2 regions of the Pseudoalteromonas sp. SD03 genome follow, and region 2 is predicted to be linked to the other one. Evidence: riboswitches for the same ligand, from Rfam matches in the RefSeq annotation. Region 2 holds a riboswitch; the other holds the start of a gene.
The links. A riboswitch is a leader RNA that binds a small molecule or an ion and turns the genes downstream of it on or off. The one in region 2 is predicted to bind cobalamin.
Positions count from the first base shown of each region.

Region 1: it holds a riboswitch for cobalamin, as region 2 does, so the genes downstream of both, ABZP26_RS04320 (TonB-dependent receptor) here and ABZP26_RS13415 (ABC transporter ATP-binding protein) in region 2, are expected to answer to the same signal.

Region 1 covers NZ_CP162514.1:915,504-932,016, forward strand. The annotation lists gene ABZP26_RS04260 (ornithine carbamoyltransferase) at 1-1, shown strand, start outside; gene ABZP26_RS04265 (argininosuccinate synthase) at 1-1,200, shown strand, start outside; gene argH (argininosuccinate lyase) at 1,253-3,118, shown strand; gene ABZP26_RS04275 (hypothetical protein) at 3,372-3,572, shown strand; gene ABZP26_RS04280 (hypothetical protein) at 3,588-4,124, shown strand; gene ABZP26_RS04285 (hypothetical protein) at 5,133-5,651, shown strand; gene coaD (pantetheine-phosphate adenylyltransferase) at 5,693-6,184, opposite strand; gene ABZP26_RS04295 (TetR/AcrR family transcriptional regulator) at 6,363-7,016, shown strand; gene thiI (tRNA uracil 4-sulfurtransferase ThiI) at 7,117-8,574, shown strand; gene ABZP26_RS04305 (ketopantoate reductase family protein) at 8,866-9,768, opposite strand; gene ABZP26_RS04310 (VanZ family protein) at 9,761-10,111, opposite strand; gene ABZP26_RS04315 (YajQ family cyclic di-GMP-binding protein) at 10,263-10,745, shown strand; cobalamin riboswitch at 10,986-11,151, shown strand; gene ABZP26_RS04320 (TonB-dependent receptor) at 11,188-13,038, shown strand; gene msrA (peptide-methionine (S)-S-oxide reductase MsrA) at 13,104-13,640, opposite strand; gene ABZP26_RS04330 (efflux RND transporter permease subunit) at 13,717-16,513, opposite strand, start outside.
Region 2 covers NZ_CP162514.1:2,860,601-2,877,113, reverse strand. The annotation lists gene recQ (DNA helicase RecQ) at 1-1,566, opposite strand, end outside; gene ABZP26_RS13445 (thioesterase family protein) at 1,718-2,173, shown strand; gene rarD (EamA family transporter RarD) at 2,225-3,145, shown strand; gene ABZP26_RS13435 (diguanylate cyclase) at 3,151-4,383, opposite strand; gene ABZP26_RS13430 (DUF413 domain-containing protein) at 4,470-4,844, opposite strand; gene ABZP26_RS13425 (LysR family transcriptional regulator) at 4,934-5,803, shown strand; gene ABZP26_RS13420 (porin) at 5,967-6,896, shown strand; cobalamin riboswitch at 6,958-7,082, shown strand; gene ABZP26_RS13415 (ABC transporter ATP-binding protein) at 7,160-7,972, shown strand; gene ABZP26_RS13410 (iron ABC transporter permease) at 7,974-8,984, shown strand; gene ABZP26_RS13405 (cobyric acid synthase) at 8,984-10,465, shown strand; gene cobO (cob(I)yrinic acid a,c-diamide adenosyltransferase) at 10,458-11,057, shown strand; gene ABZP26_RS13395 (cobalamin-binding protein) at 11,057-11,905, shown strand; gene ung (uracil-DNA glycosylase) at 11,902-12,564, shown strand; gene ABZP26_RS13385 (DUF3545 family protein) at 12,618-12,806, opposite strand; gene tal (transaldolase) at 13,033-13,983, opposite strand; gene yaaA (peroxide stress protein YaaA) at 14,202-14,981, shown strand; gene ABZP26_RS13370 (mechanosensitive ion channel family protein) at 15,087-16,043, shown strand.

The DNA of each region.
Region 1 (16,513 bases), 1.6 Mb from region 2:
AGTTCAATTAAAAAAGTCGTTTTAGCCTATTCAGGTGGTCTTGATACATCGGCTATTGTGCCATGGTTAAAAGAAAACTACGGCTGTGAAGTTATTGCCTTTGTGGCCGATGTTGGCCAGGGCGCAGAAGAACTTGAAGGCGTAGAAGCGAAAGCCATTGCATCGGGTGCATCTGAATGTTACGTAGTTGATTTGAAAGATGAAATGGTAAGTGATTACATTTACCCAACACTTAAAACAGGCTCTATATACGAAGGGACCTACTTGCTAGGTACTTCTATGGCACGTCCAATCATCGCCAAAGCCCAAGTTGAAATTGCCCGTAAAGTGGGGGCAGATGCACTTTCTCATGGCTGTACGGGTAAAGGTAACGACCAAGTACGTTTTGAGTCATGTTTTGCAGCACTGGCTCCTGATTTAAAAGTGATTGCGCCATGGCGTGAGTGGGATTTATCAAGTCGTGAATCATTGCTTGATTACCTAGCTGAGCGTGATATTCCGTGTTCTGCATCAGCAACTAAAATTTACAGTCGTGATGCTAACGCATGGCATATCTCCCACGAAGGCGGCGAGCTTGAAGACCCTTGGTGTGAGCCAAGTGAGCAGGTATGGACCTGGACTAATTCACCAGAGCAAGCGCCCGATAAAGCTGAGCATGTCACTTTATCAGTTGTAGAAGGTGAAGTGGTTGCTGTAAACGGCGAACAATTAAAGCCTTACGACTGTTTAGTTAAACTAAACGACATTGCAGCCCCGCATGGTGTTGGTCGTGTTGATATTGTAGAAAACCGTTTAGTGGGCATGAAATCACGCGGTTGTTACGAAACACCAGGCGGTACAGTGATCATGGCGGCGCTTCAAGCAATTGATGAGCTCGTTCTTGATAAGTCAAGCCGTAAATGGAAAGAGGTACTCGGTGGTGAATTTTCGCATTTAGTCTACGACGGTCGTTGGTTTACGCCGCTTAAAGATTCTATTTTAGCCGGTGCAGAAGCGCTTTCTACGTTAGCGACAGGTGAAGTGGTACTTAAACTTTATAAAGGGCAAGTAACAGCGGTTCAGAAAAAATCACCTAACAGTTTATACAGCGAAGATTTTGCTACTTTCGGTGAAGACGATGTTTATGACCAATCGCACGCAGAAGGCTTTATTCGTTTATTCTCACTATCAAGCAGAATTTCAGCATTAGCTAAAAAGTAATTTTTTATGCCCCTTGGAATTAAGGGGCTATTATCGGGTTTGGAGAGATTTCATGGCATTATGGGGCGGGCGTTTTTCTACGGGTCCAGATGAAGCGTTTAAACAATTTAACGATTCACTTCCCTTCGATTATCAATTAGCAGAGCAAGATATTATTGGCTCTGTTGCATGGGCTGGCGCACTTGAACAAGTGAACGTGTTATCTAATGACGAACACCAAAAGCTGGTATCGGCATTATATGAATTACTTGAAGAGGTAAAAGCAGATCCACACGCTGTTGCCACCTCAGGTGCTGAGGATATTCACTCGCATGTTGAAGCCGCGCTAATTGAAAAAGTGGGTGATTTAGCTAAAAAATTACACACAGGCCGAAGCCGTAACGACCAAGTTGCTACCGACTTTAGATTATGGTGTCGCGATACTGCCGATCATATCTTAAAAGCGATTGCACAACTAAAAGCTGAATTTATTAGCTTGGCTGAACGTGAGCTTGGCACAATATTGCCAGGGTATACGCACTTACAGCGTGCACAGCCGGTGTTATTTAGTCACTGGTGTATGGCTTATGTAGAAATGTTAGAGCGTGATGAAAGCCGGTTGCAAGATGCCCAAGCACGAATGAACTATTGTCCACTCGGCAGTGGCGCTCTTGCGGGAACTGCCTATCCGATTGACCGTCATGCACTTGCACAAGGGTTAGGGTTTACAGGCGCGACTAAAAACAGCCTTGATGGTGTATCTGATCGTGACTTTGTGGTTGAGCTATTAAGCTGTGCGTCTATTTCTATGATCCACTTATCGCGCATGTCTGAAGACTTGATTTTTTATAACTCAGGAGAAGCTGGGTTTATCGAACTGGCTGATAATGTTACATCGGGCTCATCTTTGATGCCGCAGAAAAAGAACCCAGATGCATTAGAGCTAATTCGTGGTAAAACAGGGCGGGTATTTGGTGCGTTTAGTGCAATGATGATGACTCTAAAAGCACTGCCGCTTGCCTACAATAAAGACATGCAAGAAGATAAAGAAGGCATTTTTGACGCTATGCCAACGTGGCTTGCGTGTATTCATATGGCGCAAGCGTGTATTAAGGGTGTAACAGTTAAAGCAGACAAAACCTTAGCAGCGGCAAAAGGTGGCCACGCAAATGCAACAGAGCTTGCTGATTATTTGGTAGCCAAAGGTGTACCGTTTAGAGAAGGGCATCATATTGTTGGGGTGTTGGTGCAATTAGCTATTAGTGAAGGTAAAACGTTAGAGGAGCTTTCACTTGAGCAGTATAAATCAGTAAACCCAGTGTTTGAAGATGATGTGTATCCGGTACTTGAAATTGATGCCTGTATTAAAGCACGTCAAGCACTTGGCGGAACCTCATTAGAACAAGTAAGTAAAGCGGTGAAAGACGCGAAAAAAAAACAGCAAATAACAGTTCGTGATGCAAACCTAGATGACGTGGAAGCAATCGCTAAACTCGTACAACACTGGGCAACAGTCGGCGAAAACTTACCGCGCGCTAAAAGTGACATGGTGCACTCAATTAATGAGTTTGCTGTAACCGAGATAAACGGTCAGGTATCAGGTTGTGCTTCATTATACATTTACGACACTGGATTAGCTGAAATACGCTCATTAGGTATTGACCCTAAAAGCGCAGTAACAGGCCAAGGGCGAGAGCTAGTAGAACATTTATTAGTAAAAGCCAAAAAATTGGCACTCAATCGTGTCATCGTTCTGACTCGTGTACCTGACTTTTTCGAAAATCAGCGCTTTAGTTTCTGTAGTAAAGAGAGCTTACCTGAAAAAGTCATGAAAGATTGTGAGCTATGTTTACGTAAAGAAAACTGTGATGAAGTCGCAATGGAATATATGTTAAAGCCAAGTAATAGCATGGAGATCCCTTGTAAAAACGTGGCTTGAGCAATCCCTAGGATAAAAAACGCACGGTGACCCCGATGCGTTTTTTTTTGAGTAAAATAAAATGATGTTTTAAATTAATATGCTATGAATTTAAAGTTGGCATATCTGTTGCATTTATAGTTCTGTAGTGTGTTGTTGAGTCAATTAATCAACGAAGGCAATACGTTACAGCAGTTATTTAGTAACTACTTCAGGTGGTGTGATTTAAATTTACGCCAATAATAAAAATTTAATACTCAAAAGGATTAATCACATGCAAATTTCAGCTAATAGCCAAGTACAAATGCAAGCATACAATAAAACGCAACAATTAAAGCCTGCAATGGAACAAACTGCTAGCCCTAAAACCCTACAATCTGATACAGTAAGCTTTTCTAAAGAGGCGATGACGGCTGCTACTGCGGATTTACAGCGAGGTGGTGGCACTGTTATACCAACATGGAAACCTAAATAATTATAAAGGTTTTAAATGATTCTAACTGAGCTTTTTGGGTTGTTCTCACTGTCTGCTTTTACGATGTGGGGATTTCTAATGACTTTCTTTTTTAATGTATTTGTATATTCATTAGATGTAAAAAGGGGAACAACCCTTTTACTCAGTTCATTTATTATGATGGTATCTTATACCCTTTCTGATTACTTTTATACGTGGCTATCAATGAAAGATTCAATTTATCTTGATTGGGCCATGTATGATATTGTCACGATCATCGCTCTTGTATGTATCTATAAAATTATAAAGAAAACAACCCCATCTTTTATGTATTTAATTATTGGTCTATCAATAAACTCAATCCTTTTTCTTTGCATGTATTTAGATATCTATATATTAGAAAACAAAGAACCATGGTTTTTGTGGGATGCTTATACATATACAGTTAATCTTGTAGACTTCATTATGATAGTTGTATTAATTATTGATAGAGATTTTTTGGGATTACATAAGTTCAAAAATAAAATACTATCATCATTTCAAAGACCAAAAATAGCAAGGGATTGTAACTAAGTTGTATATCGATTACAGCATGGTTGATTACGTAAGTGCCTTCACTCAATGGGGTTTTTTAATGGCGTTTTTATACTCACTTGTTTCGAGTATAAATAAGGCAGACAAGTCGTTAACATACTTAGCCGCTATTATGTTTTCCTCTTACTTTTGTAGTGATTTTTTTCCGATATTAGAAAATGTATATTTAGATTGGATCCTCTTCGATTATATAACCATTTCTATTATTCTCATTTTATTGAATTTCTGTCTTAAAGCTCCCCTCGCTAGCTACTTTATTATTCCAGGCTTACTAATAAATAGTCTGCTAACATGTTTCATTTATTATGACTTATTTGTACGTAATAATATTGATGAATGGTGGCTTTGGAGTTTTTACTCTTTAGGAGTAAACTTTATTGATGTATTAATGATTATTTCTTTGGTAATAAATACAAGTATCTTAAAAAAACGACAGGTAAAAAAACAACTTAATTTAGCTATTCGAAATAATGTTTCAAATGAATGACTTCTTGCTCAACCCATATGTATCTCTTTATCTAGGTGCGTTTGTTCAATGGGGTTTTTTAATGGCTTTTTTATACTCATTAGTAACGAGTATAAATAAACCCAAAAAAGAGGCTTTATGGCTGTCGCTAATAATGTCGGTTTCATACTCTTCAAGCCTGTTCATTGATATCCAAAATATTTCTTATATGAAATTATTACTTTTTGATTTAGTAACAATTTTGGTTATTTTGGTTGTAAGCAACTTCTTAACTAAAAATGTTATATCTACTTATCTATTATTAGGGTTAAGCATAAACTCACTGTTATTTTTTTGTATGCACATAGACGTGCTAGTCTTTAATAACAGCACACCGTGGTGGTTTTGGTCGTTTTATTCAATGAGTATTAACCTAATGGACTTTATGATGATAGCTATTTTCTTTATTAATAAAGACTTTTTGAGAGTAGTGAAATTTAAAAATTGGCTTGTAAAAATTAGAATTAATAGAGCTATTATTAATGGCTGATTTTCTTTGGCAGTTAGTCGCGATTTTTGATTATATGTCGATTTTTATAACTTGGTTATTTGTAATCGCTTTTCTGTATAATTTATCGACAAGTATAAACAATCACAATAAAAATCTTTTGCTTCTCTCTTTTATTATGATGCTATCTTACACTTCAAGCATGTTTATTGATCCAACTACAGAGACACCTCATCTTAAAATGTTTATGTTTGATATAGTGACTATTGTTTTGCTAGTTATTTGGGGATACTTTATTAAGGGCAAAATTATTCCTGTTGCTTTTTATTACCTTATAGTAGGGCTTAGCTTTAATGCACTCATGTTTTTAGGTATGCATTACGATGTCAGCATGCAGGATAATACCGATTACTGGTGGTTTTGGGCACTTTATGCAATAGGTCAAGTTGTCAGTGATTGTGTTATGGCGGTAGTTTTAATCATAAATAAAGACGTATTAAAAATACTCTGGTTAGTGAAAAGATTTAAAGGCCGTTTTATTTTAGGAGTCTAAAAGTAGCGTCTCATTTATACGCTACTTTCTGAAAAAATTATTTAATGCTTGGTTTTCCCGAGCCTTGATTGCAGCGCCTTCATTACTATGGTGTCAACAAACTCACTCACATCCCCGTTATGGCGTGCTACTTCTTTTACTAGTGTTGATGATATAAAGGTATTGCGCTCGGCGGGCGTTAAAAATACGCTTTCTAAATCAGGGTTTAAACGGCGATTCATATTCGCGAGCTGAAACTCGTAATCAAAATCAGAAACCGCTCTTATGCCTCTGATCAGTACATTAGCATTATGGTCACGGGCTAAATCGGCGAGTAGCCCTGAAAAGCCAATGACTTTTACATTATCTAAATGGCTTAAAATCTCATTTGCTAAATCAACGCGTTCTTCTAAAGTAAAACACGGTTTTTTACTTGGGTTATGAGCAATAGCCACAATAACGGTATCGAACATTTTAGCCGCACGCTGAATTAAATCAGTGTGGCCGTTGGTAAGAGGGTCAAATGTGCCTGGGTAGATTGCGGTCACTTTCATAATATTTACTGTGTTATTATTTTTAGCCGTAGTGTAGCAGTGTTTAGTGTGCAAAGCAGCCTTGTGAGTAAATTGTATATAACTGCAGCTACGCAGTGTTACAAATGCAATGATTTGTTTATACTAGGCGGATTATTTTAATGCAGCATCGTATTTTCGAAAATTGAGTAATGAGTATATGAATACCAAGGATAAAATAATTCAAACCAGTATTTCATTGTTTAACGAACATGGTGAAAGAGCAATATCTACTAATCATATCGCATCGAGTTTAGGTATGAGTCCGGGTAATCTGTACTACCACTTTAAAAATAAAGAAGACATTATTCGCCATATATTTGCACTTTATCGTGACCATTTAAGTACTCATTTTAAGCCGGTCGATCAAGGCGACGATGCTTTTGAACACCTAGGTCCTTATTTAGATTCGCTATTTGAATTGATGTGGCGCTATCATTTTTTTTACGACAACCTTGGCGATATTCTCGCTCGCGATAGTCATTTAAAACAGGGTTACATTGATTTTCAGCAAGAGTTACTTGAGCAGGTGCGTAACATCATTTTGGCTTTACGCGACAGTGAAATTATTGCCATTGATGAACAAGATGCTATCGAACTTGCTCATACGTTAAAATTAACGGTCAGCTTTTGGACACCCTATATGAAAGCAAGAAGGCTTAGTGGTGTGCTGGTTGAGCAAGATATTTACCCTGGTATTGTAAAAGTACTGACTTTATTTAAAGCCTACAGCACCGAAAAAAGCGCAAATAAAATTAATCAGTTAAGAGACAAGTACGCACTTTTAGCAAATGCTGCTCCCCAGAATCCTTAAGCCCGTTAAGTTGGTTAGTTCCTAGGCGCTAAATTTTTTGCTATAATCCGCCGCGCCCAATACCTGGGTGCGCGAATTCCCGCAGTCTAAGAGTTAAACTATGCTTAAATTTATCGTCAAACTTCACCCTGAAATAGCCATTAAAAGCCGTTCAGTCCGTAAACGCTTTACTAAAGTGTTAGAAAATAACATTAAAATTGTATTGCGTCGTGTTGACGAAAAAGTACAGGTACGTAATAACTGGGATAACATTTCAGTTGTAACAAAACTTGACGATGCTCAAACTCGCCTTGATTTTATCGACAGCTTACAACGTATACCTGGCATCGTGCAATTTATTGAAGTGACTGAAACAGACTTTAAAACGATTGATGACATTTATCAAAAAACTATTGAGCTAGTTGGTCACACTATTATTGGTAAAACCTTTTGTGTCCGTGCTAAGCGCATAGGTCAACATGATTTTACTTCAACTGAGCTAGAGCGTTACGTTGGTGGCGGGCTTAATCAACATGTTGAAGGGGCTCGAGTAAAGCTAAGTCGCCCAGAAGTAACGATTCGTTTAGAAATTAAAGACGAAAAAGCCTACATAGTAACGCAAACGCATTTAGGAATGGCGGGCTTTCCACTGCCAACACAAGACGATGTATTATCGCTTATGTCTGGTGGGTTTGATTCTGGCGTTGCCAGTTATCAAATGATCCGTAAAGGTGCTCGCACGCACTTTTTATTCTTTAATTTAGGTGGCGCTGCTCATGAAATTGGGGTTAAACAAGCGAGTTACTATCTATGGAAACAATATAGCTCTACGCACAAAGTTAAGTTTATTACTGTTGATTTTGAGCCAGTGGTTGCTGAAATCTTAGAAAACGTTGAGAACAGCCAAATGGGCGTTGTCCTTAAACGTATGATGATGCGAGCGGGTAGTGCCGTCGCTGAAAAACTAAATATTCAAGCATTGGTCACGGGTGAAAGTATAGGTCAGGTGTCTAGTCAAACCTTAGCTAACTTAAGTGTGATTGACCGCGTAACCGAAACGCTCATTTTACGCCCACTTATCCAACATGATAAGCAAGAAATCATCAATATAGCGCGCCAAATAGGCACTGCAGAAATGGCAGAGACGATGCCTGAATACTGCGGTGTGATCTCTAAAAAGCCGACAGTTAAAGCCAAAATTGAAGTGATTAAAGCAGAAGAAGAAAAGTTTGACTTTGATGTATTAGATACCGTTATTGATAACGCCCGTGTTATGGATGTGCGCGATATTGATGTTGAGGCTAAGCAAGAGCTTAAAGAGGCAGAATCAGTTACAGAGTTACCAGAGGGAGCGGTTGTTGTTGATATTCGCTCGCCTGAAGAAGAAGATGCGGCACCGCTGGAAATTGAAGGTATTGAAGTTATCCACTTACCGTTTTTCCGCTTAGCAACAAAGTTTGGCGATTTACCTAAAGGCAAAGATTATTACTTATATTGCCAAAAAGGAGTAATGAGCCAATTACAAGCGCTTATTCTTCACGAAGAAGGCTTTAACACCGTAAAAGTATATCGTCCTTGATGGCTTAAGATATTGGGTCTGTTGACCTTTGCGGATTATAATTTGTTCAAACTAGGGGCGGTTTAATCGCGGCGCGAGGTTTGTAACCTAGTGGGCTAAGTATAAATCGAGCAACAAAGAGTAAATCGCCCCTAGGCAGAACCCTTCGGGCAGCGCCTGTTTGGCATTGATGCTGCGTTATCGCCTATTTATGGGGAATAACCACACCACATAGGCTCTGCCTTACCTAAATACCAAACAGACTGCTGCAAATTTAACCTTGAAAGGTCAACAGACCCTAAATGCGCGGATTTATTCCGCGCTTTTTTTTGCCAAAATTTTAGCAAGTAAGGCGTCATTATAAGGTGTTGCAATATGGTGCAGTTTTCCTTGCTCACTTATATAGCCACAAATCGCCATGATCTCTGTTTGTCTATTATGCATTACATCTTGATGCATCGAAGAGTAATTTTCGGCAGTTAAACTCATTACTTTGTAAGCCCGCTCTAGGGCATCTATAAGCTTAATATTGAGTTTTAGCGCGGTTGCAATGTGGCATGCCTCAGCTAATAAATTAATAATTGCACTACTGTATTGCGGTGCACGTAACTGACCATTTTTTATATTGTGGTGAGCGGTTAATGGATTTATTGCAATATTAACCAGTAGCTTTTCAAACCGTAGTTGTTCAATATTGTTACTGACAATTAACTGCGGAATAGTGTGTAATTGCGCACTAAGCTGTTGAATATTTTGAATAGCTAGTTGATTACAGCCCCCTAATACACTTTGCCCGTTTCCGGTATGTTGCACAATATTAGAGTTTGACTTAAATCCAGCCATGCTGGTGGTTAAAAAGTACAACGACTGCTGCTTTGTTAGCTGTTCATTTAATTGTTCAACATTACCCATGCCATTATGACTCAGTATAATATGGGTATTATTGCCTAGATAAGGTTTTACTTGAGCATAGGCTTGTTGCACTGTAAACGCTTTTACCGTGAATAAAACAATATCAAATTCAGGAGTTTGAGATAACTGCTCTTGTGAGATAAAAGTGGCGTTAATTTTTTCAGACGCAGCGTTACTGTGGCTGTAAAAGCGAGTATTAACTGTGCCTTTTCGAGTAAGTATATATATAGCGTGATGTTTGGCTAAAAAATGGCTAAATAACAAGCCAATAGCGCCATCACCTACAACAAGTATGTTAGCCATAATGCTTCTTTTTACGCAGTGTTAACAGGGCTTTAGCTAAAAAGTAGCTCGCTGCACCAATAAAATCGGCAACAAAATCGGCCAGTGATGCTTGTCTGTAAGGAAGGCTATCTTGCATAATTTCTATTGCTGCACCGTAACCAGCGAGTAATAGTATTTGTGCATATAATGGGAGTTTAAACGCTTTATCCATAATAATGGCAAGTAAAAAGAAGATACCAAAATGCGCTACTTTATCAACATGCGGAAATAAGTTTGCCGCGCCCTTTACCTCTTTAGCAAATAAGAAGGTAAACGCAACAATACTAATTAAAAAAATTGCTTGGTAAACACGCCTTGTCACGAAAATTCCTAAAATCGTATAAAAAAGAAACCTCAGTATATCAAACTAATTTAGTATCGCACCTGAACAAAATGCAGAAAAATGTAAAGATTTATCATTTTAACGTTATAATTGCGGCATAAAATTAAGATTAGATAGTTAGGAGAACGCTATGCCTTCATTTGATATTGTATCTGAAGTAGAAATGAACGAAGCAAAAAATGCGGTTGATAACGCCAACCGTGAACTAGAAACGCGATTTGATTTTAGAGGCGTTGATGCCTCAATAGAACTAAATGATAAAACAATTAAATTAAAAGCTGAAGCCGATGCTCAGGTAATGCAGTTATTTGATATTTTAGCGAGTAAAATCTCTAAGCGTGGGATGGATGTTGCAAGCTTAGAGCTACAAGATATTTCTCGTGCGGGCAAAAATGTTTTTCGTAACGTTGCACTTAAACAGGGTATCGAAAAAGACATGGCTAAAAAAGTAGTAAAAGCCATCAAAGACTCTAAAGTAAAAGTACAAGCGGCCATTCAAGGTGAGGAAGTTCGCGTAACAGGTAAAAAGCGTGATGACTTACAAGCGGCTATGCAAGTTGTACGCACTGCTGATTTAGGTCAACCATTTCAGTTTAAAAACTTCCGCGATTAATTTATTGCCTCGAGCATGGCAGTATAGGTGCTGAGCTCAAAGGAGTGCGTATAAAGCCAAACACGTTATATTGTTTGGCTTTTTTATTTTTGGATCTATGATAATTATCGAACCCCGAACCCCGAACCCCGAACCCCGTATCCTGAATCTTGAATCTTGAATCTTTGGATTTTTAGATGTTTAGACGTTCGTTGACTTTTTTTAGTAAACAGATAACAATAGCAGCCTATTTTTAAGGTGCTTGCTAAACACTTCAATGGTGTGATTTTTTTAGTAGGATAATCGGGAAGTTGGTGCGTTTTCATTGATGAAGTCAATCCCAACACTGCCCCCGCAACGGTAAAGTTATGCTGTATTAAATTATGGTAACTGAGTCCGGAGACCGGCCTTGATTTAATCTTACTTACTAACATCTTTGCGGTGGGCAAAGATAGGGGACATGATGTTAAATAAAACCGCACTGGGTGTGGCCATTTCGGCTGTACTATCTATTTCTGTATCTGCTGCAGAACAAACCATTGAAAAAATAACCGTTACTGCGAATAAATTTGAACAACCTATAAATGATGTATTAGCAAGTGTGGCAGTTATCGACCGCGCTGATATTGAAAAAGCGAATTATCGAGACTTACCTGCAATATTAAATACCATAGCTGGGATAGATATTGTTCGTAATGGTGGGTTAGGTCAAAAGGCAGATATATTTGTTCGCGGGGCCAGCGCTAAATATACCTTAGTATTGGTTGATGGCGTAAGAGTGAGCGATGCAAGTTCAGGTAGTGTATCGCTGACGAATATTCCAGTTAACAGTATCGAGCGTGTTGAGCTTATTAAAGGGGCAAGAGCTGCTATTTATGGCTCTGATGCGGTAGCCGGAGTAATTAATATTATCACCCGTAAAGCCTCAAATAACTCGCTTTCGGCTACTTTAGGCAGCCATAGCTACAGTAATTATCAGCTTGCTGGTGGGCTTGTAAAAGAGGCGCTTAGCTTTAATTATAATTTAGGCTACGAAGAGACGGATGGTTTTGATGTTACTGGCAAAGATCCAGCGGCTGAGTACACAAAAGATCATGATGATGATGGCTACAAAAATAAAAACATTGGCTTTAATTTAGCTTATGAGCTTGCTGAACTAGGCCAATTGAGCCTGCAATCTCAGTATAGTGAAGGCGAAGCACAATATGATAATGCATGGGGTAACGATGCCTACGACTTTGAAAATTACACCGCTAAGCTAGGCTGGAACAAAGCCTCAGATATATATAGCCAAAGTACCTCGGTGAGCGTTTCGCAAGAAGAAAATACCCAAACAGGTACCGATGTGCAGCAAGTGTATAGCACAGAGCGTGTTGAGTTTGAATATCGAGGGCTTTATACCCTTACTCAAGAACTTGATATATCGGGTGGCTTTAATTATTTATCTGAGGATTTATCAAACTCGTCAGCAACGTCATCAGAAGAAAAACGCGATAATAAGGCGTTGTTTATAGGCGCGTTTTATAGCCATAACAAATGGTTAGCAAATGCGGTTGTTAGAACCGATGATTATGACTTCCATGGCCGTGCAAACACTTACAGTACAGGACTTGGTTACAAAGCAAATAACTATGTAACACTACGTTTAAATCACGGTACTGCATTTAGAGCTCCTTCGTTAATTAATGCGTTTGTGACTAACAGCCCGTACTATTTACCAAACAATAATATTAAACCTGAAGAAGCCTTAAATAATGAGCTTGGTATAACTTTAGAAACCCAATGGGGCCGTTATGATATTGCTATTTTCGATAACCGTATCAATAATTTGATTAGTAATAATTATGATGCAGACTCAGGTAAATATATTGCCACTAACATAGATAAAGTATCTATGCAGGGATTTGAGCTGTCGGCAGAGTTTTCAGCGCTAGGCTTTGAACACTCGGTTAATTTTAGCTTTTTAGACGCTACAGATGAAAAAACGAATACCGATTTACCACGTAGACCTTCTGAATCGCTTAATTATCAACTCGCTAAAACATGGGGTGATTTTGATGCCAGCTTGGATATGCAATATCGCTCATCGCGTCCTTCGATTGCGTATTATGACTCGGAGCTCGCTGCTTATACGGTATTTAATATAGCAGCCAATTACCAGTTGCTAGATAATTTGTCGTTAGCTGCTCGAATAGAGAATATTACTGATGAAGAATATTTTACTGCTGCGACGGGCTTTGCTGCCAGTGGTAAGCTATTAGGTTATAACAGCGCAGGAAGAACTTTCTTTGTAGGGGCAAATTATCAGTTTTAGTCACTTATCCTAGTGCCAAGGAACAAATAGCCCAGCTTATTGCTGGGCTATTTATTAAAAGCACTTTATTCCGATAAAAACTCGCTAAATTCGGTTTCAAACTTATGTAATTTGGGTGCAATTAAAATACTGCAATAGCCCTGCTCAGGATTTTCATTGTAATAGTCCTGATGGTAGTGCTCTGCGGGGTAAAAAGTGGTTGCTGGGCTCACCTCAGTCACTATAGGTTCGCTAACATGACTTTGCAGCTCTGCAATAACTGCCTGTGTTTGTACTTGTTGTTGCTCATTATGATAATACACAACGCTGCGGTATTGAGTGCCTATATCGTTACCTTGGCGATTTAGTTGTGTGGCATCGTGTAGGGTAAAAAACATCGCGAGTAAGGTTTCAAAGCTGATAACACTGGCATCAAATTCAACCTTAATTACCTCTGCATGGCCACTGTTGCCAGTGCAAATAGTTTTGTATGTTGGGTTATCAGTATGTCCACCAGTATAACCAGAGCAAACACTGAGTACACCTTTTACACGCCTAAATGCTGCATCAATACACCAAAAACAGCCGCCGCCGAGTGTTGCTACTTGTGTGGTCGAACTCATAAGTACTTCCTCAATTGTTAGGGATATGTGCACTGAATAAAGCGCCGTAACAGCTAGTTACGACGCTCTAAGTGACTTAGATCTCTTTAAGCGGTTTTTCAGCGGCTTGCTTATCAAGTTTTTGTTGTAAAAACTCAGGTGATTGTGTGTTTCGCGCTAGTGCGTAATAAGCGGCTGGCACCACAAACAGAGTTAGTATGGTTGCAACCGTTACGCCAGTAAATACTACCACACCAATTACCATTCTACTTTCCGAGCCTGGACCGGAAGCCAACACCAAAGGTACGGCACTCATAACCGTTGTTAGGGAAGTCATAATAATAGGGCGCAAACGCTGTGTAGCCGCTTGTAAAATGGCCTCACTAAATTCTACGCCTTTATCACGTAACTGGTTGGTAAATTCAACAATCAGTATACCGTTTTTAGCACTTAACCCTATGAGCATAACAATACCTATTTGGCTGTATATATTAAGCGTTAACCCCATACTCCAAAGCCCAAACATGGCACCCATTAAACCAAGTGGCACAGTTAACATAATAACAAATGGATGCATAAAACTTTCAAACTGAGCTGCCAGTACTAAAAAGGTCACGGTTAATGCCAGCACAAACACATAGGTCATGGCTGAGGCACCTTCATAAAACAATTGCGACTCACCTTTATAGTCAATGGCACCATCAATGTCGTTTTCCTCTGTGGCAACCTTGTTTAAAAAGTTTAGTGCTTGTTCTAGCGTGTAACCATCAGCTAGGTTGGCACTTAAAGTAATTGCACGCATTCGGTTATAACGGTTTAAACGCGAGGCGGTGGCTTCTTCTTTTAAGCTAATAAGGCTATCAAGAGGAACAAGTTCTCCGCTACGTGATTTTAGGTAAATATTTGAAATATCAGTCGGGTTGGCAAAGTCTTGTTTTGTGCCCTTTAAAATTACATCGTATTCTTCACCGCGGTCAATAAAGGTGGTTACACGGCGTTGGCCAAGCATGGTTTCAAGTGTACGACCCACATCAGAGACTGATACGCCTAAATCAGCGGCTTTATTTTTATCAATACTGACTAAAAACTGAGGGAAGGTTTCTTTATAATCATGATCAATACGCACTAATCCAGGGTTTTTCTCAGCGCGTTTAATAATTCTATCTCGCCAATCGGCAAGTTGAGCATAATCATTACCTTGCAAAACAAATTCAATAGGGCGAGATGAACCACCTCCGCCAATACCACGGCGCATAATAGCAAATGCACGAACGTCGGTGACCTCTTGCATTTTGCCGCTTATTTCATCCATGACTTCCCATGTTGAGCGTTTGCGCTTATCCCAGTCAGCCATGCCTACAATAGCCACGCCGCCACTGCCACCCCAACCTGGGACTCGAACAAGCACTCGACTTAGTTCGCCAGATTCAGAATAAGGCATCAAGCGCTCTTCAATTTTTGCCATATTAGCTGCGTTATTTTCGTAACTTGCCCCTTCAGGGCCATTCATAAGCACAAAGAAGGTGCCACGATCTTCTTTTGGCGTGAGCTCTGAGGGTATTTGTAAAAATAATGAATAACTAACAAACCCAGCCAAAACTAAGCTCAGCATTAAGCCCCATTTTCGGGTCATGTTTGACGCTAAAGCGTTACGGTATCCATTTTCTAATTTAGTAAAAAAACGGTCCATAACTTGGCTAAACTTACTTTCTTTTTCAGAGGCCTTTAACACTTTTGAACACAGCGCCGGAGAGAGTGTCAACGCAGTGATACTAGAGAAAAACACGGCAGCACTTACTGCCATAGCAAACTCTGTAAATAGTGCGCCAATTCGTCCTTCCATAAACACTAATGGTACAAACACGGATATAAGCACTAAGGTGGTGGCTATAATTGCAAAGCCCACCTCACGTGCGCCGCGATAAGCTGCCAATAAAGGCGGTTCACCAAGTTCAATACGGCGGTGAATATTCTCTAGCATTACAATGGCATCATCGACCACTAAGCCTATTGCTAACACCAGTGCTAGTAGAGTTAATAAGTTAATTGAATAACCCATTGCTAATAAAAACATAAAACTACTGACTAGGGCGACCGGTACTGTGACCGCGGGAATAAGAGTGGCGCGAATGTTACCTAAAAATATAAAGATAATAAGCACGACTAACCCCATAGAAATTGCTAAAGTTTTATAAACCTCATTAATTGACTCTTTAATAAATACCGAAGAATCATAACTGTCTTCTATGGTGGTGCCTTCAGGTAAATTACGTTTTATTTTTTCCAGTTCACTGCGGGCGTTATCAACCACAGTTAGGGTATTGGCTTTGGCTTGTTTAACAATACCCATACCAATCATATTACGGCCATTACCTCGGAATAAACTTTCATCATCGGCGGCTTCTAGTTTTACGTCAGCCACTTCGCCTAGACGCACTAAATAACCATCTTCACCTCGTTTAATAACTAGGTTTTGAAAATCACGTTGGTTTTTATAGCTGCGGGCAGTGCGAACGGTAAAATCACGATCAACTGATTCAATTTCACCGGCCGGAAGTTCTACATTTTCACTACGCAGTGTTTGCTCAATATCACTGGAGGTAATACCACGGGCGGCCATCGCTTGGCGGTTAAGCCATACTTTCATGGCATACTTTCGCTCCCCCCCAATGCGCACATTCGATACGCCATCAACAACGGCTAATCGATCTACAATAAAACGCTGTGCATAATCAGAAAGTTGCAATGAATCCATGGTTTCGCTGTTAAGTACAAACCACGCGATAGGGCTTTCGTCACTATTTGATTTTGATACTTCAGGAGGACGCACTTGTTCGGGTAGGCTATCAAGTGCACGCGCTACACGTTCACGCACATCGTTGGAGGCATCATCT
Region 2 (16,513 bases):
AACGTGTTTAGCTTGTAAGCGAGGCTCGGCCAATTGCAGCGCATATTCACCTTTTAAAATAGCGCGTGCAGCTTCAGTTAAACGCAATGAAGCGCCTTGGGTTATATCTTGGCTTAATAGCCCTTGATGAATAAGTTGGCGTAAAATACTAAGCCAAAATTCACTGCTTTTATCTTTACCTATGCCATAGGTACTAAGTTCATGGTGATTGTTATCACGAATGCGGCTAGTATTCGCGCCGCGTAATAACTCTACAATGTAACCCAATCCAAATCGTTGTTGCGCGCGATACACACATGAAAGCGCTTGCTGTGCGACTAATGTGCCATCAAAACTTTTAGGTGGATTTAAGCAAATGTCACAGTTCCCACAGGGCTCGCGTTGGTACTCACTAAAGTAGTTCAATAATATTTGACGACGACACGTTTGTGCTTCGGCAAAGCTGGCCATGGCATTAAAGCGCTGCTCTTCTACGCGGCGGCGTTGTTCATCGTCAATATCTTCAAAAAAGCGTCTAACCCGGCCTATATCGGCAGGGTCAAAATACATGATGGCCTCTGCAGCCAGCCCATCTCGTCCAGCACGGCCTGTTTCTTGGTAATAAGCTTCAATACTTTTTGGAATGTCGTAATGCAGAACAAAGCGTACGTTAGGCTTGTTAATTCCCATACCAAAGGCAACGGTGGCAACCACAATTTGAATATCGTCACGGGCAAATCCGGTTTGCACAAACTGACGTTGCTCGTTACTCATTCCCGCATGGTAAGCGGCAGCATTAAGGCCTGCATCAGCAAGCTTTTCAGCTATATCATCAACACGTTTACGACTGGTGCAATAAATAATACCACTTTGATTTTTTTGCTCTTTTAAATAACGCAGTAATTGCACCATAGGTTTAAATTTTTCTTCTATGGTGTAACGAATATTAGGGCGATCAAAACTGCCGGTATGAATGTAGGGCTGTTGTAGCTTGAGTTGCTCAACAATATCAAAGCGAGTCGCTTTATCGGCAGTGGCAGTGAGTGCCATCATAGGCACATGTGCAAAGCGTTGTTTAAGCTCATTTAAACGAAAATAATGCGGTCTAAAATCGTGACCCCAATGAGAAACACAGTGTGCTTCATCAATAGCAAACAAGCTAACATTCAAATGAGAGAGCCGTTCTAAAAAATCGCGTTGTAGCACTTTTTCAGGAGCTACATAAAGTAACTTTATCAGCCCTTGATGCAGTTGCTGATACACTAATTGTTGTTCTTCGCGAGCTAGGCTGTTATTGACATAAGCGGCCTTAACTCCCAGTGCTTGTAACTGGGTGACTTGATCTTGCATTAAAGAGATCAGCGGAGAAATAACAATGGTGACTCCCTCTAATACCAACGCGGGTATTTGGTAACACACCGATTTACCACCACCGGTGGGCAGTAATACTAATGAATCTTGGCCATTAATGGCGGCATCAATTACTGCACTTTGACCGTCGCGAAATTCACTGTAACCAAACACTTGTTTGAGTACAGTTTCGGGTTTACGCACAAGCGTATTAGGAGAAGGAGTTAGTGTATTCATCGGCGCTATTTTAGTGGTTTTTTATCAGGATGTCTTTAGCTTTCATTACTTGGTACACACATCTGTAGTGATAAACTAAAATCTGCAGGGGGTTACAATAGCCTCAAGCTGTGCTTTACTCATCGTACCACTAAAAACATAGAGAATAACAATGAATAAAGAAATGTTGATCGATCAAGTAGGGGCGCTGTTTGTTAATAACATGCCCTTTAACCAGTTTTTAAAAATAGCAGTAGAGTCACTTAGTACTGAACAAGCTAAAATATCATTTCCTTGGCAAGACGTATTAATTGGTAATCCGGCGCAAAAGATTCTTCACGGTGGAGTGATTTCTGCGGTGCTCGACAATGTAGGCGGAATGCTTGCTGCAGCAAGTGTAATAGGAAAACTAGACGATGCCGACTTACCCAGTGTGCATAAAAAGTTAGCAACACTGGGCACCATAGATTTACGTACTGATTATTTACGCCCAGGTAAAGGGGAGGTATTTATTGCCAGCGCCACACTTATTCGCTCAGGAAATAAAGTGTGCGTGTGCCGGATGGAGTTACATAACGAGCAGTCGGTACAAATAGCGTTTGGAACGGGCACGTATTTAGTTGGCTAAAAAGTGAGAGGGGGTTAAACTTACGGCCTTTTAAATCATCAAGTGGTTACTATGTCGATTGATACCGAGCAGCGAAAGGGCGCCATTTTTGCCTGCCTCGCCTTTTTTATGTGGGGCCTAGCACCCATTTATTTTAAGATGATCCAACATGTATCAGCATTTGAAATTTTAATGCATCGTGTTATTTGGTCAGTGATGTTTCTTATTTTGGTGGTAAGTGTGCTCAACTACTGGGATAAAATTAGACGCATTTTAATCCAACCTAAATTAATTCTGATGCTAGTTGTTACCTCGACCTTATTGGGATTTAACTGGGGGTTGTTTATATGGGCTATTAATAACAACCACATGCTAGATGCCAGCTTAGGCTACTATATCAATCCTTTGTTAAATGTATTACTTGGTATGGTGTTTTTAAACGAGCGTTTACGTAAGTTGCAAGGAGCTGCTGTTGCCTTGGCTTTTACAGGTGTTTTATTACAGTTAATTAGTTTTGGTTCATTTCCGGTTGTGGCATTTTCGTTAGCGACTTCTTTTGCGTTATATGGCCTATTACGTAAAAAACTACAGGTTGATGCCCTGCCTGGGATTTTAATTGAGGCATTAATATTATTACCGGTGGCACTGACCTATTGGTGGTTAATGGTGCCGACTGAAACGTCTAATTTACCAGCGAATGATTGGCTAACTAATGCGCTATTAGTAAGTGCAGGTATAGTGACTACACTGCCATTGCTGTGTTTTACCGGCGCGGCTAAGCGATTGCAATACACTACGCTTGGGTTTTTTCAGTACATAGGGCCTAGCTTAATGTTTATTTTAGCAGTGCTGTTTTATGGTGAAGTGTTTGATGCTGAGCGTGTAATTACCTTTGCGTGTATTTGGAGTGCACTGGCTATTTTTAGTTGGGATTCATACCATCAATCGCGTAAACGCAGAAAAGCAGCCATTGTCGCCTCAGGTGTGGTTTAGTTAAACTAAACCACTTTATTACGACCCGACTCTTTAGCTTTGTAGAGCTTTAAGTCGGCTTGTTTTAATAGTTCGTCAATTTGATAGGTTTCACTGTGGCTGAAGCCTATCGACAGCGTAAACTTGATTTGTGCTTGGCTAAACTCATGGCTATTAAGCTCAATAAATAATCGAAAACTGTCTAGTCGTTTTAGCGCTTCTTGCTCGGTCAGTTCAGTAAAAAATACCGCAAATTCTTCTCCGCCTAAACGGGCAACCAATTGGTTTTCAAAATATTTATTAAAGCATACAGCGAGCCCTTTAAGCACTTCATCTCCGGCATCATGGCCATAGGTATCATTAATAGCTTTAAAATGGTCAATATCAAGCATAGCTAACATGGCTGGTGCTTTTGCTTTTTTAAACTGCTTTAATGACTTGTTAGCCTCTTCAAAAAAGTAACGACGATTAGGGAGTTTAGTTAAGTAATCTGTATTGGCTTGTCGTTTTATAGTTTCGATATGCTCTAGCATATCGACGTTTTGGCTTAACCGGCAGTAAAATTCTTCACTGTTAAATGGTTTGTATAAATAGTCATTTGCTCCATTTTTTAAAAATAAGGCAGATAAATTAGACGAAGTAGCGCCTGAAATACCAATAATGGCTTTTTCGTTATTACTATAAATGCGTCTAATTTCATTACATAGCTCAATACCGCCCATATTAGGCATTTCTTTGTCGGTAATAATCACAGAAATATCGGGGGTGCTTTCAAGCTCTTTAAGCGCCTCTAGGCCATCGGCTGCTTGTAATATTTGATATTTGTGACGTGTTAATAAACTACATATGTATTGGCGTGTTGACGCAGAGTCATCAACAACCAATACTTTTACATGCTTATTGCGAGGTAGGCGGTAAAGCTGCTTCTCTAAATACTCGTAGGCTTGTTTATTGCTTTTGATGATGTAATCAATAATGGGGTATTTTTCAACGGTATCACGGGTATGCTTATCGATATTGCCTGTCATCACTATGGTAGGAATATCTGCTGCAATGGTGCATGGAACCGCTTCACCTTGTGGCGCGTCAGGTAATATAAAGTCGACCACTGCGCAAAAGTAATGGTGCTTACTTATAAGCTCTTTAGTCTCAGCCAAGGATTGAGCAATATCAACCTCGTAGCCGACTTTTTGCGCGATATGCTTTTGCACTCGCGCAATAGTAGGAGTGTCTTCAACAATAAGTATTCTGTGCGTCAAGTAACAGCCTTGTTTAAATTTTGCAAAAGTGTTTGCTTATACAAGTTGTAACTGCTAAAACGCCAAAAAGCAACTATTGTAGTGACTTATATATTGTCTGCCTCAGAATAATAATCTTGGCTTATTGGTGTTGGCCCTGAAATTTTTGAGCGTCCAAATAATGTATGGAATTTTGTTTTACAGGTTGTTAACTTTAAATATTTAACCCATGCTCGCTCAATTGGGTTACTTGGCTCTATTATGCCACTGACAGCATTTACAAATTGTTGCTGATGTTCGTTTTGTGGCTCAACTGTTTTGTTATACAGGCTTTTTAAAACAACACCGTGCTGTTCTAAAATACTTGCCTCTAACAGGGTAAAGTGTCCGCTGCGGCTAAATCCGCGTGGAAAGTTTTGGTCATCATAAAATTGACGTTGACTTACGAATGCTTGACGAAGTAGTGAAATATCATTGCTCATAGCTGTACCCTCATACCAATTATTAGCTGGAGTATGGGACATAATCGCTATTTTTTTAAACAAAAAATTTTTATCGTGAGGATAAAAAATTGGACATAGATTTATTAAAAACATTTGTTGAAGTGGTGCGTACTCGCCATTTTGGTAAAGCGGCAGAAAACCTATATATAACGCAGTCTGCGGTGAGTTTTAGAATTCGCCAATTAGAGCAGGGCTTAGGCGTAAATTTATTTATTCGTCAGCGTAATAACATTCAACTCACCGCCCCAGGTGAGCGCTTGTTACCGCATGCGCAAATGATTATTACCGGCATGCAAAGAGCCAAAGTGGATGTTGCACTTGCAGATAATATGCATAAGCAAATTAGCCTAGCAGGTACGCCTAATATTTGGGATGCATTTTTACAGTTTGGTATTACAAATATTGTATCGGCGATGCCTGGTGTATCGCTGGTGGCAGAAGTGAAAGCGCAACAAGAAAGCACTCGCTTATTGTTGGAGCGTACGCTTGATTTAGCTATTTTATTTGATCCTCCTAAAGTTGATGAACTTGTGGTTGAACGTATTTGTGAACTGCCTATTATTCCGGTGAGTGGTTACGATACGGCAATCAGTGATAACTTTTTTGATAATCAATATGTGTATGTTGATTGGGGAACCACGTTTTCTCTTTGGCATGCGCGTCAGTTTACCGGTAAAACACCGCCTTATTTTAGAACCAGTACAGGGCGTATAGCGCTTGATTTAATACTGCAATGTGGCGGTAGTGCGTTTATTCCACAGGTATTAGTTAAAGATCATTTAGAAAAAGGCGAACTTTTTCATGTAAAAGGGGTAGAAAATACCTCAAGAGATGTATTTGTTGCCTATCATAGAGATAACGAACAGAAAGAGTTGATAGAAACCTTGGTTAATTTGTTGTCGCAAATGACACCGAGTTTATTGAAACAAAGTAAGTAGTCGGTAGGCAGTTTATTTTACATGTTATTTTGATTTCAGATTTAATGCAGTTTTATTAACTTAAAAAGACAAAAATGTGTCCTTTGTAATATTTTTGTCATTTAGTGGTGACACACTGCTGCTGTTTTAAAAATTAGTCTATTGTGATTATCGAGGAAATAACATGAAATTTGCAAAATCGAGCTTATGCTTAGCCCTACTTAGTGGTTTATCTTTTAATGCACTTGCAGAGGTAGATATTTACGGTAAAGCAAATGTAACCGTTCAATCATCTGACGATGGTGAAGGATCGTTTACTGAAATTAAAAGTAATGCATCTCGTTTCGGACTTAAAGGGTCTGAAAAAATTTCAGACGGTTTAGAAGCGGTTTATAAGTTTGAATTTCAGGTTGATGTGTCTGATGCCGATTCTAAAGGTGATGACGACAATATTTCAGCGCGTAATCAATATGTGGGCTTTAAAGGCGGATTTGGTCAGGTTGTGATAGGCCGCAACGACACCGCGCTTAAGCAAGCGCAGGGGAAACTAGATCTTTTCAACGATCTTGAAGGTGATATAAAAAATACCTTTAAAGGTGAAAATCGTTTAGGTAACTCAGTATCTTATGCTTCAAACTCATATGAAGGTTTTAAAGTATTAGCGTCATTTATTGCAGAAGACGACGTAGATGCCAAAAATGGCTACTCAGTGGCGTTAACTTACGGTGATGCAGGCCTTAAAAAGAGCGCAGTATATGCTGCCATTGCTGCTGATAGCGAAGTAAATGGTTACGATGTAGTGCGTGCAACAGTTCAAGGTAAAATTGAAGATTTTAGACTTGGCGCAATGTACCAAACACAAGAAAAAGTAGATGGCAGCGCTGAGGCTGACGGTTACTTAGTGAATGCAGCTTACCTTATGGGTAGCAACACTTTCAAAGTGCAATACCAAACAATGGATTTTGATGACAGCGATGATAAAAGCGCGGTATCGGTAGGTGTTGACCATAAGCTAAACAAAAACCTTAAAGTATTTGGCTTTTACTCAAGCTTTGATATGGACAACAATGTTGACCAAGATTACCTAGGTTTAGGTATGGAATATAAGTTTTAACTAAACCTTAGTTAAAACACTCCCTTTTAACCGCACTCAGTTGAGTGCGGTTTTTTTTTGCTTTAAATTATTTACTTATCTGCGCATAATAGCCAAGCATTTGGAATGAGGTGTAACTCCTCAACTATTCCCGTAACTGTGATCAGTTTTACTGTAAGTCAGATACAAATGCCTTAAAACTTCATATAACGAGCGGGTTAACTCATTTTCTTTTGGTACATATTAGTACTGAGTGTGGGTGTTTCCCTGCCTAGGATAATTTTTTGCACACTCACACCTCTTTAAACTTACCGCTTTTAACCGTTAACAACGTTTCTTGGCGAGTGGACAATACATTAATTCTTAAGCACATTAATGTGAGCATTGAGCGTGGTAAATTTATTGGTTTAATTGGCCCTAATGGAGCAGGAAAGTCGAGTTTACTGCGGTGCTTATATCGATTTAATAAGCCATCAGCGGGCGACGTTAAATTTAACGATACCGATATTTGGCAGCTAAAAAGCGAAGACTATGCTAAGCAAGTTGCGGTAGTGCTACAAGAAACACCGTCGCAATTTAATCTCTCGTTATTCGATGTTGTAGCTCTAGGGCTTACCCCACATAAAACGCTATTCAGCTCGACCACCCAAGCAGATAAACAAAAAATAGCGCAGGCTATTAGTCGTGTTGGGCTTGAATCTCATAGCAATCAGTCATTTGACTCACTATCTGGCGGTGAAAAGCAACGAGCGCTTATTGCCAGAGCGATTGTGCAGCAACCACAGCTACTCATTATGGATGAACCCACAAGCCACCTTGATGTTAAATATCAAATTCAATTAATGGAGCTGGCTAAATCTTTGGGCATTACTGTGTTTGCTTCATTTCATGATTTAAATTTAGCGGCAGCCATGTGCGATGAGTTAGTGGTTATTAAAAACGGAGAAATCGCTAGCGCGGGAAAGCCTAATGGGGTGATCACCGAGCAAATGCTTGATGAGGTTTTTGGTGTTTGCGCGCAAGTTAATACTCACCCTCAAACAGCGTCCAATGGCGAGTCTATTCCCCATATTACCTATTATTATGGATACCAATAACATGGCGATTATGTCTAACCATGGTGTGGCGTTAATTATTGCACTGCTATGCGCTGTATTTAGTTTATTTGTGGCATTGAGCTTTGGTGCTGCCCCTACCTCGCTCGCAGATGTATACCATAGCTTAACTTTTTCAAGCGAGGCCTCATTTACCAGCCGCATTATTATTGAATTAAGAATGCCACGTACGTTATTGGCTTTTTTGGCCGGCAGCGGTTTAGCGATTGCTGGATTGATATTACAAACAGTTACTCGTAATCCATTGGCTGACCCTTATTTGTTTGGTATTTCGTCGGGAGCATCATTAGGAGTCGTAGTATTAATGGCTTTTGTTGGAATAGGCGCAGGCATTGCGCTATCAGCAGCAGCCTTAATTGGCAGTTTAGTAGCAATGGGGTTATTAATTTTAATTGCTGGCAGTCAACGCAACGCCCAAGTTGAGTCGATGTTATTGGCTGGGGTGGCCTTATCATTTTTATTTAGCGCCTTTACCAGTTTGTTACTTTATTGGAGCGATCCACAGGCCGTCGCGGCTATTTTATTTTGGACTTTGGGAAGTTTTGCTAGGGCGCAATGGCCGTCACTGTTATTACCTGCCTTGGTCATCATTACATGTACAGTCATTATGTTAGGTTTTAGACGCCAACTTAATGCCATGTTGTTAGGTGATGAAAGCGCAACAACGCTTGGTGTACGGGTGCATCGCTTTCGAATTTTAATGCTTATTTTAAGCTCATTGATCACAGCCGTATTGGTTGCTATGTGTGGCGGAATTGGCTTTGTTGGCTTAATGGTGCCGCACATAGTGCGCTTTTTTATCTCTCAAGGCAGCAGCGTTGGATTATTAATGACCGGATTAGTCGGGGGCATATTTATGGTATGGGTCGATGTACTGGCACGTTCATTACTCGCTAACCAAGAGCTGCCAATAGGGGTGATCACGGCGGCTATTGGTAGTCTATTCTTTTTAAGTATCTTGTATTTTCGTAAGCGCCAGCTGGTGGGTAAATAATGAAAACATTAATGGTACAAGGTACCACCTCCGATGCGGGTAAAAGCACCTTAGTGGCAGCACTTTGCAGAGTGTTTGCTAACCAAGGGGTTAATGTTGCACCGTTTAAACCACAAAATATGGCACTTAATAGCGCCGTAACGCACGATGGTGGCGAAATTGGCAGAGCCCAAGCATTACAAGCCATAGCCGCAAAAGTTGAACCTGAAATCGACTTTAACCCTATATTACTCAAACCCAATAGTGATACCGGCGCACAAGTTATTATTCATGGTAGAGCTATCAGCAATATGGAAGCCGATGCTTACCATGACTACAAAAAAGTGGCTATGGATGCGGTATTAACCTCGCATAAGCGTTTAGCTAAACGCTTTGATTTATTACTGGTAGAAGGGGCTGGCAGCCCAGCCGAAATTAATTTACGCGCAAACGATATTGCAAATATGGGGTACGCCGAGCAAGTGGATTGCCCTGTTATTATTATTGCCGATATTGATAAAGGAGGAGTATTTGCGCACTTAGTCGGGACTTTGGCGTTATTAAGCGAGTCTGAGCAAGCACGAGTAAAAGGCTTTGTGATTAACCGTTTTCGTGGTGATATTAGTTTATTACAAGGTGGGCTAGATTGGCTCGAGGAGTACACCGGTAAACCTGTATTAGGGGTATTACCTTACTTGCACGATTTAGCACTTGATGCAGAAGATGCTGTGGCCATAGATAATAATGTGACCGATGCCAGTATAAATATTGCTGTACTGTTATTGCCACATATTAGTAACCATACCGATTTTGATGCTCTGCGATTACACCCGAATATAAATATAACCTACGTGCGCCATACACAAGCAATTCCTGCTGTTGATTTAATTATTGTACCTGGCAGTAAAAATGTACTCAGCGATCTCGCGTTTTTAAAAAATGAAGGCTGGGATCAGCAAATTAAGCGCCATCTACGTTATGGTGGCAAAGTATTGGGTATTTGCGGTGGTATGCAAATGCTGGGTAACACTATCAGTGATCCAAATGGGGTGGAGTCATCGTTGGGGCAAGTGACGGGTTTAGCGCTTAGCGATTTTGATACGCTATTGGGTGAGCAAAAAGTGTTAAGCCGAGTGAGCGCAGTGCTTAATTTAAATGAGCAACAGGTTGCATGTGATGGCTACGAAATACATGCAGGTATTAGTCAAGGAAAGGCGCTCTACAAGCCACTCATTCGCTTTAATAAACACCCCAATGACTTTAAAACCGATGGTTTTGTGAGTGACGATAATGCCATTGCTGGTACCTATTTACATGGCTTGTTTGATAGCCCTGCAGCCACAGAGCAGCTGTTAAAGTGGGTGAAACCAGAAAGTGCAATTAGTGCGATTAGTATAAATGAGCATCGTGAACGCCAATTAGAATGCCTAGCTGATATGTGTAAAGCGCATTTAAATATTGAACAAATTATTAAAATTTATCAAGGACATAACAATGACTGAATCAACTAACGACAAGCACCAACAGCGCCAACAAAAAGTAAAAGAACAGGTTGATGCGCGAGTAGCCGCAGCGCAACGAGAAAAAGGCATTTTTCAGGTTATTACTGGTAACGGTAAAGGCAAATCGACTTCTGGCTTTGGTGTGGTTGCACGCTGTGTTGGGCACGGCAAAAAAGCTGCGGTATGTCAGTTTATTAAAGGCACATGGGAGTGTGGTGAGCGTAATTTACTGCAAGGTGCTGGGGTTGAATTTGCTGTTATGAACACCGGGTTTACGTGGGATACGCAAAATAAAGAGGCCGATACCGCGGCAGCGCAAGCAACATGGCAAGAGTCAAAGCGGATGCTAAGCGACAGCAGTATCGATGTGGTATTACTCGATGAACTCACCTATATGGTGACCTATGGTTATATCGACCTTGAAGAAGTGGTTGTTGCTGTAAATAATAGACCGCCTATGCAATCGGTAATTATTACTGGTCGTGCTGCGCATCGCACCTTAATAGAGCTTGCCGATACGGTAAGTGAAGTACGTAATGTAAAACATGCGTTTGAGTCGGGCGTAAAAGCATTGAAAGGCTTTGATTACTAATGTTAAAGCGTATTGTTTTTGGGCTGTTATTGTTTGCTGTTAATGTACCTCAAGCCCTAGCTGACAAGCCGCTTCGTATAGTGGCTTTAGCACCACACATAGTTGAAAATTTATATGCTATTGGGGCGGGTGATTTAATAGTGGGCACGCTGGATTACGCAGATTACCCGCAAGAGGCGACTAAAATTGAGCGTATTGGTGGCTACAATGGCATTTCTATTGAAAAGTTACTCATGCTAAAACCTGACATGGTGATTGCGTGGAAAAGTGGTAATCAGGCTGAAGATTTAGCACAAATAAAGCGTTTAGGAATTGAATTATATTTAAGTGATCCAAGTTCTATTGAAGGGGTTGCCTCGGAAATACTAAAACTAGGTCAAATAACGGGTCATATTGAGCAAAGTAAAAAAGTAGCCGAGACATTTACGGCCAAGCTCAACGCAATTAAAGTTACACAGAAAGATAAAACCACGCTTACTGGGTTTTATCAGTTGTGGCCTGAGCCTATGATGACTGTATCAAAAAAGACATGGATCAATCAGTTAATCGAAACTTGCCAAGTAACCAATGTATTTGCAAACAGCGACACAGATTACCCACAAATTAGCATCGAAAACGTGATAGTTACTAAGCCACAAGTTATTATTATTCCTGATGAAAAATCAAAAAGGATAATACCCACAGTTAATTGGCAGCAGTGGCCTGAAATTCCTGCGGTAAAGTATGAGCAGTTTATTAGCGTCAATGCTGATTTATTACATCGGTTTACCCCCAGAATGTTGGATGGATTAGCGCAGATGTGTGACAAAGTAGATATATCTAGAGAATTTATTAAGAGTCAATTATGAGCAACTGGTCATCTTTTTTAAACCATGAACTTAGCCAAACATATATGCAGCAAACCCTTGAATATATTGCGAGTAAACGAGCTGAAGGCACTGCTGTATATCCGCCAAAATCACAGGTGTTTAGCGCATTTGATGCAACTCCACTTAGCGACATTAAAGTGGTTATATTAGGTCAAGACCCTTACCATGGAGAAGGGCAAGCGCATGGTTTGTGTTTTTCAGTATTGCCTGAGGTTAAAAAGCTCCCGCCTTCGCTTAAAAACATTTATAAAGAGTTAGTAACTGATATTAATGGCTTTACCACGCCAGAACACGGCTATTTACAAGGCTGGGCAGAGCAAGGTGTATTTTTACTCAATACTGTATTAACCGTAGAGCAAGGGCAAGCCCATTCCCATAAACACTTAGGTTGGGAGCAATTTACCGATAATGTGATTGCTCATATAAATGAACACTGCCAAGGTGTGGTGTTTATTTTATGGGGCGCACATGCACAAAAAAAAGGTAAAAGTATTGATCGCCAGCGCCATCATGTATTGGCAGGGCCTCATCCTTCGCCGCTTTCAGCGCATCGCGGCTTTTTTGGTTGCCAGCACTTTTCCAAAACCAATGAACTGTTAATAGCGCAAGGGGCGCAGCCCATTAATTGGCAGGTATAGGGTAATTAAAAAAGGCTTTCATTTATGAAAGCCTTTTTAGTTGCTTATGTTGGTTAAAACTCTAACTCATCAATAGCAACACTATCTGCAAAATAGTCAAGCTCCTGTAGTTCTTTACGCAAACGTTGCTTATCTTTTATTGCTTCTATTTCGCGCCATTTTCTTTTTTTATTTTTTTGAGAGGTTTTTTTCGATGTATCAGAACCTTCTAATATCTCTATTATTTCGTTTAGGCTATCCATTGATTATCTCCTATTGACCACTTTTTGAACCTCGGCAGTATCTATACCATAGCTATTAATAAAATAGAATATAAATGTGACGAAACTGTTACTAACGGGTGGTATTTTGATGAAGATCAATGAGAACAGCACTTAAATGGGGACAAGGCGAGTATTTAAAATAAAATTGCAGGTATAAAAAACGCCGCAATAAGCGACGTTTTTAAACTCTTAAAACAGCGGTTAGTTACATCGCTTTAAAGCGTGCTTCTAATTGTTCCTGTGCATCTGCAAATGAGCGAATACCTTCAGCGAGTTTTTCAGTCGCCATGGCATCTTGGTTATGTAACCAACGGAACTGTGTTTCGCTAAGAGGCTCAGGTTTTGGCTCTTTAGTAATATCACTTGCTAGCAAGTATTCTTCAGCACCTTCTAAATTACCCAAATCTTCTAAAAGATTAGGGCTAATTGTTAGCTTATCGCATCCTGTAAGTGCAATAATTTCACCGGTATTACGAAAGCTTGCGCCCATAACTACGGTTTTGTAGTCGTGACGTTTGTAAAACTCAAAAATGCTACGTACAGATTGCACACCTGGATCTTGAAGCGGATCAGTTGGTTTTTCCATACCGTTTGCCACGTGCCAATCTAAAATACGGCCAACAAATGGAGAGATTAAAAATACGTTTGCATCAGCACAAGCGCGCGCTTGGGCATCGCTGAATAATAAAGTAAGGTTACACTTAGTGCCTTCTTTTTCTAATTGCTCAGCCGCTTTAATACCTTCCCACGTTGACGCTATTTTAATTAAAATTTTGTCTTTGCTTACGCCTTCTTTTTCGTAAAGGCTCAATAGCGTGTGTGCTTTATTAATTGTTGCTTGGGTATCAAATGATAAACGTGCATCAACTTCGGTAGAAATATAACCCGGTACAATTTCACTAATTTCTTTACCAAGTAATACTGCAAAATAATCACAAGCCAGCTCTAGCTGTTTTGCAGGCTGCTGCTCTGTTTCTTTTGCATACTGCCATGCTTTATCTAGATAAGGTTTGTAAGCTTCAATCTCGCTCGCTTTTAAAAGTAGCGATGGATTGGTAGTCGCATCTTCAGGTTGATGTTTTTTTATGGCTTCTATATCGCCCGTGTCGGCCACGATAGAAGAATGTTGTTTAAGCCTTTGTAGAGCGCTAGTCATTTGCTTTTCCTCATTCCAAGCAAGTTAAAAGAAAATCTAAACTACCTTAATATAGCTATACTGCAACAGTGTGACAATGCTTGATAGGTCTTATGTCCTTATCAATAAAAAAACGGTAACGGTTGAGTTTTAGGTAGGATAATTTTAAACAAAACGTGCTTTTCGTTTCATTTAATGTTGAAATTGACATTAAATAATTTACAAGTCAATAGCTAACTATGATCACTGTTATTTCACCAGCAAAGAATCTTGATTACGACACGCCACCCGCAACAGATAAGTTCACTCAACCTGAATTACTTGAGCACAGCGAAGCGCTCATGAAAGTATGCCGTGAACTAACTCCTGCGCAAATTGGCAGTTTAATGAAAATTAGCGATAAACTCGCAGGCCTCAACGCAGCGCGTTTTAGTGAGTGGGCACAACCATTCACTACCGATAATGCTAAACAGGCCGTGCTTGCCTTTAACGGCGATGTATACGGGGGGTTAGATGCTAATACCCTCACTACTAAGCAGCTTGATTACGCTCAAGACCATTTACGTATACTTTCGGGATTATACGGAGTATTAAAGCCGCTTGATTTAATGCAGGCTTATCGCTTAGAAATGGGTACAAAACTTGAAAATAGCCGAGGTAAAAACTTATATGAGTTTTGGGGCAGTGTTATTGCTAATAAACTTAACGACGTATTAGCGGCACAAGATGCACAATACTTAGTAAATCTAGCCTCTAACGAATACTTTAAAGCAGTAGATAAAAAAACGCTTAACGCACACATTATTACACCACACTTTAAAGACTGTAAAAACGGCCAATATAAAGTGATTAGCTTTTACGCTAAAAAAGCGCGCGGCATGATGGCACGCTACATCATTGAAAATCAAGTGACTCAATTAAGCCAACTCAAAGAGTTTACTGTGGCCGGCTATTACTTTAGCCCAGAGGCAACCACCAAAGAACTTGAACCGGTATTTTTACGCGAAGAGCAAAACTAACACATCGTTTAAAGTATTTAATAAGCCATGCATTGCATGGCTTTTTTATACTGGCGTTATTTTTGCAAACCTTAGATTACTAACCCTAACTAAGGTATAAAATAAATGCTCTCAATTCCCTCAATTACAGAAGCCGAAAAGTTGATAGAAGAAAAGCTCGGCGGTTGGTTTGATGTAGTTATAAGTCATATCCCAAACTTTATCGTTGCAGTAATTATTGCCATTCTATTTTCATTTATTGCCCGTTTAGCAGGCAAAGGAATGAAAAATGTTTTACGTCGCTCGCTCGACTCTACGCAAATTGCCGATTTAATGGCCTCAATATTTAAAGTTATTGTACTGAGTGTGGGGGTATTTATTGCCCTTGATTTTATGGGCTTAAAAAGTACCGTCACTTCTCTGCTTGCTGGTGCAGGTATTGTTGGTCTTGCCATTGGTTTTGCTTTTCAAGATATGACCGAAAACCTGATAGCGGGTATAGCCATGGGAATTCGTAAACCGTTTAAAGCGGGTGATGTCATAGAAACCGATAATGTGTTTGGTTCGGTACATTCAATAAACTTGCGCAACACACTAATAGAGAGCTTTTACGGGCAATTGATACTGGTACCTAATAAAATACTATTTAGAAATGTACTGCGTAATTACAGCACCTTAGGGGTAAGACGAATAGAAGTGCCGGTGGGTATTTCTTACGCTGACGACATAGAAAAAGCCAGTGAGGTCATCGTCGACAAAATTAACCAATTTGACTTTGTGATCCGCAAAAATGAAACCGCTGTTTATGCCGAAGGCTTTGGTGATAGCAGTATAAACTTGTTGGTGTGGTTTTGGATCAAATACCCTGGTGAGCCTGATTTTATGACGGTGCGTCACAAAGGAGTTGTGGCTGTAAAGCAAGCACTTGATGCCGCTGATATTAGTATTCCGTTTCCTATTCGTACGTTGGATTTTGGTATTAAAGGCGGTGAAAAACTCGATGCCATGATAAGCGATAAAATAAGTCAGCAGTCAGCAAATAAAGAGGGTGACAATAATACTGATGCAAGCCAAGGTGAGTAAATAATTTAAAACCCCGAAGGTAAAAGCATTGGGAAATAGTTACTGACTATCAGCGCGTTTTTACAAAGTAAAACGCGCTTTTTATAATAAATAATATAAGGGTCTGTTGACCTTTGCGGATTAAAATTAGTTCAAACTAAGAGCTATTTAATCGCGACGCGAGGTTTGTTGCCTAGTGGGCTCGATAACTGCTCCTGCGTTATTCTACTGGCTTACATCCATGTAATAATAAGTAAAAACCGAGCAAAGCTTCCGTGTCCAGCTCGCGCTCCTTACCACCATCCATGTAGCCAACAAAGAGTAAATGTCCCTGGGCAGAACCCTTGGCTAAATACCAAACAGACTACTGCAAATTCAACCTTGAAAGAACAACAGACCCAATTGATAATCTGAAGTAATTAAAGCCTTGCGCTAACTGCCTTAAAAGCATCTCAATTATAAAACTATATCGATAAGGTTTCTCATCTCAA